2 linked regions of the Metallumcola ferriviriculae genome follow. The protein of the gene in region 1 interacts with the protein of each later gene in a pairwise test. Links are inferred from orthologs where the notes say so. Each region holds a gene or a part of one and is shown in the gene's direction. Other genes may lie near its edges.

Region 1 (2,906 bases):
AAACCGATTCCCTTTGTCTGTATGACCCAGTATGACATAACCATTGATACTCCCACGGCGTTTCTGCCGCAAAATTTGGTGAACACTTTGGGAGAGGTACTTGCGGCAAAGGGTATGAAGCAGCTGCGTATTGCCGAAACGGAAAAGTATGCTCATGTCACTTTCTTTTTCAACGGTGGCGCCGAAGAGGAGAATGAAGGCGAGGACCGGATATTAATTCCTTCACCTAAGGTTGCTACATACAATCTTAAGCCGGAAATGAGTGCCTTTGAGGTGACAGAGAAGGTGTTAGAGCAAATAAAGGCAGATAAGTACGATGTAATAGTGTTGAACTTTGCCAACCCAGATATGGTGGGGCATACCGGAATAGAAGAAGCGGCGGTAAAAGCAGTGGAAACTGTAGATGAATGCATCGGTAAGATAAGCAGGGTAATGCAAAAACGGGCAGCACCGCTGCTCATCACTGCAGATCACGGTAATGTGGAAAAGATGGTAGACTTGGATACCGGCGAACCTCATACGGCGCATACCAACGATTTGGTACCCTTTATTCTTGTGTATGATAAATTAAAACACAGTACATTGGCAACCCAGGGTTCTTTACGGGATGTGGCGCCGACGATGTTGAAACTGCTGGGTATCCCGTTGCCCGAAGAAATGAGCGGGAAAAGTCTGGCGGGGGAAGAAAAATAATAAATTGCTAAAAGATTATGCGTAACCTTACGTAAAATTGCAATAGGAGGTTTTTATAAATGACCATTATTAATGAAGTAGTGGCAAGGGAGATATTGGACTCTCGGGGTAATCCCACCGTGGAGGTGGAAATGGTTTTAGAAAGTGGTGCAGTGGGTCGCGCCGCAGTACCTTCAGGTGCTTCTACCGGCGCCTACGAAGCAGTGGAGTTAAGAGATAAGGATGACAACCGTTATATGGGCAAAGGTGTGCTGCAGGCGGTAAGCAATGTAAATAATATCATCGCTCCGGAAGTACTTGGGCTTGATGCAGTTGATCAGTTGGGTATCGATGAACTGCTTTTGGAGTTAGATGGAACAGAAAATAAGTCCAAGCTTGGTGCCAATGCGTTATTGGGGGTATCTTTGGCTGCTGCAAACGCCGCCGCAAACGCCTTAGGGCTGCCATTATATCAGTATTTGGGCGGTGTTAACGCCAAAGAAATGCCTGTGCCCATGATGAATATCCTTAATGGCGGCGAACATGCTGACAATAATGTGGATATCCAAGAATTTATGGTTATGCCGGTGGGGGCAGAAAGCTTCCGCGAAGGCTTAAGGATGGGTGCCGAAATATTTCACAATCTGAAAAAGGTGCTTCAGGCCAAAGGGTTAAACACCGCCGTGGGTGATGAAGGCGGCTTTGCCCCGAATCTCAAGTCTAACGAAGAAGCCCTGGAAGTAATTGTGGCAGCTGTTGAAAAAGCAGGATATAAGCCTGGTGAGGATGTGGTATTGGCTTTGGATGTGGCTGCAACAGAGCTGTACAAGGAGGGTTCTTACCGCTTTGAAGGCCAAGGGGAAACCTTCACATCAGACCAGCTGATAGACTTTTACAGCAGCTTAATTGACAAATATCCCATTATTTCAATTGAGGACGGTTTATCTGAGGATGACTGGGAAGGATGGCAGCGTTTTACCGCTAAACTGGGTAAAAAGGTGCAGCTGGTGGGGGATGACTTATTTGTTACCAATACTACCAAACTTGCTCAAGGTATTGAGATGGGGGTAGCCAATTCCATCCTGATTAAGGTCAATCAGATCGGTACATTAACCGAAACTTTTGATGCCATTGAAATGGCGAAGAAAGCAGGGTACACTGCGGTAATCTCACACCGCTCAGGTGAAACGGAAGATGTAACCATTGCCGATATAGCGGTTGCTGCCAATGCCGGACAGATAAAAACCGGCGCACCGTCAAGAACTGACCGAGTGGCAAAGTATAATCAGCTTTTACGTATTGAAGAAGACCTGAGTTATCTGTTTAGGTATAAAGGTAAAGGAGTTTTTTACAATCTCAAATAGAACACCTGAGTGGAAATTATTCGATATTTTGCAGGAAATCTTGGGGAAAAGTAGAATTATTGAATAGTTTTAATTTTATGAAATTTTTCAATCGTTGAAAGGGGGGCGGATTGAGTAGGTGTAAAGGCCGGTATAAAGGTGCTTGTTGCCACGGGACAACTATTATGCTAAAATATATGTGTTATTCCCCTTTAGGAGGTGGCAGGAGATGAAGACAGCATTAACAATTCTGCAAGTACTGGTTTCCTTGGGCTTAATTTCCACTGTTCTACTACAGTCTGGAAAAAGTGCTGGAATGTCAGGAGCTATTACCGGCGGCGCGCAGACTTTTTTTGGTAAGAAAAAGGGTATGGATGAACTGCTTGGAAAGATTTCTATTGGATTGGCAACTACTTTTATCGTGTTAACCTTATTATTATCTATTGTATAACCCCCACTTAAGGAGGTAGAAAAGTTAATGTCAAACGCTTTGTATCTTGCTCCCATTGCCGGGGTCATTGCTCTTATTTTCGCGTTTTATCTAACATCTAAGATTAATAAAACTCCTCCCGGCAGTAAAATAATGGTGGAGATAGCTGACGCCATTCATGAAGGGGCACTGGCTTTCCTGAAAAGAGAATATGCTGTGTTGGTTTGGTTTGTGGCAGGTTTAGCGGCAATAATTGTAATAGCCGGGATACTCACTCCTGGTTCTGATAGCATGCAGCCCACAACTGCAGTTGCTTTTATCCTGGGTGCTATTGCTTCCGTTACTGCAGGTTGGATTGGAATGAATGTGGCTACCAAAGCCAACGTGCGTACCGCTAATGCTGCTCAAGAAAGTGCCAATAAGGCCTTAGGAGTTGCCTTCTCCGGCGGTGCCGTAATGGG
Region 2 (2,954 bases), 1.3 Mb from region 1 along the record:
TAGCAGCGGCCCAGGTCCCACGCCGCAGCAGGCGTTAGTTAGTGTATTGGTGCCCAACGATGATAAGCAACACCAGGTTCGAATTGTGGTAGTAGATGTCAAGGGTACCCACGAAGAATATAACAAACTGCATGAGAGTGGTGATTATGTACAAGAATGGGTGCCCTTCTATAAGAGAGGTAAAATTCAGGTATTCATGGATGATGAACTAGCGAAAGAACATAGTGTACCATAAAGGAGAGGTTAGGTCGATTGATAGATGGGATTATTCTTAAGGGTTTTAGTGGTTTTTATTATGTCAGGACCCAAGCTCATGGTGAGGTGGAGTGTTCCTTGCGCGGTAGATTCCGCCAAGAAAGACTAACATTCCTACCTGGTGACTATGTCAAAATTTCGTTAACGAATGAGAGACAGGGTGTTATCGAAGAATTGCTGCCCAGAGAGACTGAATTGTTGCGTCCACCGGTAGCCAATGTGGACCAAGCGATTTTAGTGCTGGCATTAGCTGACCCACCACCGGATTTAGTGTTGTTGGACAGACTGTTAGTCTATTTGGAACAGACACCGGTAATGCCGGTGATTTGTTTTAATAAGCGCGATATAGCCGGTGATTCTGAGGCGGAAGAGATTATTGGTATTTATAAAGACATCGGCTATGACCTGGTGTTGACCAGTGTTAAAACCAAGACTGGGTTTGATGAACTAAAAAATTTCTTACAAAATCACATATCTGTCTTTGCCGGTCCCTCTGGTGTAGGAAAATCGAGCTTGCTGAATGTCCTGGAGCCAGGTTTTAAACTTGAGACAGGAAGCGTAAGCGATAAGGCGCGCCGGGGAAAGCATACGACGAGACATACTAAACTATTATCTCTTTATGGTGGTTATGTTGCCGATACTCCGGGGTTTAGTAGGATAGAACTGCCAAATGTTTCGAGAGAAGAACTGAGTTTCTTGTTTCCAGAAATGGATGGTTATCGGCAGGATTGTCGGTTTAACACCTGTTTACATTATAAAGAACCCCAATGTGCGGTGAAGCAGGCCTTGGAAAGAGGTGCAATCAGCCAAAGCCGATATAAGAATTACCTGCGTTTTTTGGAAGAAATTACCGCCCGAGAGAGGAGTTACTAATGTGTCTATAATTGTGGCACCGTCACTGTTATCTGCTGACTTTGCAACTTTGAAGCAACAAGTGGCCGCTGTGGAAAAAGCCGGTGCAGATTATCTGCATTTAGATATCATGGATGGTCATTTTGTACCTAATATAACCTTTGGTGCGCAACTGGTGCGGGATCTACGCCCTCATTCCAAACTGATTTTCGATGTTCATTTAATGGTAGAACATCCGGATGAATACTTTGCAGACTTCTGTCGCGCTGGTGCCGATATAATAACTGTACATGTAGAGGCATGTAATCATCTACATCGTACTGTACAAAATATAAAGCAGCTAGGCATAAAAGCTGGTGTGGCTCTGAACCCTGCTACACCACTAAGCGGTATACATTATGTTTTGGATGAAGTAGATATGGTGCTGTTGATGACAGTCAACCCGGGCTTTGGTGGTCAGAAATTCATTGACGCCGTTATGCCAAAGGTGGAAAGATTAAAACAACTCACTGCGAATTTGGAAAGAAATGTGGATATACAAGTTGATGGGGGTATTAATGAAAATACTGCTCCTGGGGCGGTTGCTGCCGGGGCTAATATTCTTGTAGCAGGTTCTTTTGTATTTGGTGCAGAAGAGGTAAGCAAACCAATTGAAATTCTTCGGCAATTGTAAAAACACAGAAGTTATAAAAAAATAAAAAGACTGGAATAAATCCAGTCTTTTTAGATAGCACGTTCAACTTTTCCCGACCGCAGACAACGAGTACAAACATGAACTTTCTTTGGAGAACCATCAACCATTGCTTTAACTCTTTGCAGGTTCGGAGACCAAGTACGCTTTGTCTTAATATTGGAATGACTAACCTTATTACCAGTGGCAATTCCTTTACCACATACTTCGCATTTCGCCATTGTTTCCTGCACCTCCTTAGTACGTCTCTTAACACATCTTCAATAATTCTATCAAAAATATAATATTTTGGCAAGCTGAAAAACGCTTTATTAATAAAAGAAAAAAAGTGAGTTATGGGGAGGGATTACTGTGAGCGAGAAGAAAGGCGAAACTATTACTGGGAGTTGGCCAATATTTCGGGTGCTGCAAATTTATCCTGAGGCGAGAGAGGTATTCCAAAACCATGGAATGCCCTGCAGTGACTGTATGGCGTCGGTTAACGAATCGATAGCTCAGGGCGCTCGTATGCATGGATTGGATTTAACAAAGTTGTTGGTGGATCTTAATAACCTTTGGGAAGGTGAATAAGTAAGGAAGGTAATTTCGGACTAATGTATAATGTAATTGCTTGGTCATTTGTTTTAGATGGGAGGATATGGTCATGGGAAATAGTCAGCAAGTACAAAATAATCTAGGGAAGATTAATATCAGTAATGAGGTAATAGCTTCTGTAGCCGGTTTAGCGGCTATGGAATGCTACGGTTTGGTGGGAATGGCATCCCGAAAGATAAAAGATGGGATTGTGGAACTACTGCGCGGCGAGGCACTGAATAAAGGTGTTGAAGTTATTAACTATGAAGATGGCGTAGATATAGATTTGTATATTGTAGTAAGTTATGGTACTAAAATTTCTGAGGTGGCACACAACATTATGGATAAGGTCCGTTATACGGTGGAAAAAAGTCTTGGCATCCCTGTAAAGCAGGTGAATATTAAGGTACAAGGGGTTAGAGTAAAAGAATAACGGACGAGGGGTTGACGACATTGAATGCTGAACAATTGACAAAGTTTTTTTTCGGTGGAAACCAGTATTTGCAAAAGAATAAAATGGCTGTAGACGCGCTCAATGTTTTTCCGGTTCCTGACGGCGATACTGGGACAAATATGTCACTGA

Evidence for each region.
Region 2: the proteins of eno (region 1) and rpe interact in binary tests that used the Escherichia coli proteins (3 or more experiments, as listed by UniProt). The link is inferred for Metallumcola ferriviriculae from one-to-one orthologs.

The regions. Positions count from the first base shown.
Region 1 is NZ_CP121694.1:741,044-743,949, forward strand. The notes cover bases 90-2,894. They hold eno (phosphopyruvate hydratase), read left to right. Parts: upstream 90-752; coding sequence 753-2,036; downstream 2,037-2,894. Other genes in these bases: gpmI (2,3-bisphosphoglycerate-independent phosphoglycerate mutase), read left to right, coding at 90-693; secG (preprotein translocase subunit SecG), read left to right, coding at 2,245-2,466; MFMK1_RS03770 (sodium-translocating pyrophosphatase), read left to right, coding at 2,494-2,894. In the rest of the region: more of gpmI, read left to right, coding at 1-89; more of MFMK1_RS03770, read left to right, coding at 2,895-2,906. UniProt on the Escherichia coli protein: Catalyzes the reversible conversion of 2-phosphoglycerate (2-PG) into phosphoenolpyruvate (PEP). It is essential for the degradation of carbohydrates via glycolysis.
Region 2 is NZ_CP121694.1:2,033,220-2,036,173, forward strand. It holds rpe (ribulose-phosphate 3-epimerase), read left to right. Parts: upstream 1-1,129; coding sequence 1,130-1,780; downstream 1,781-2,954. Other genes in the region: pknB (Stk1 family PASTA domain-containing Ser/Thr kinase), read left to right, coding at 1-235; rsgA (ribosome small subunit-dependent GTPase A), read left to right, coding at 253-1,128; rpmB (50S ribosomal protein L28), read right to left, coding at 1,831-2,019; MFMK1_RS10160 (DUF1858 domain-containing protein), read left to right, coding at 2,150-2,368; MFMK1_RS10165 (Asp23/Gls24 family envelope stress response protein), read left to right, coding at 2,442-2,804. UniProt on the Escherichia coli protein: Catalyzes the reversible epimerization of D-ribulose 5-phosphate to D-xylulose 5-phosphate.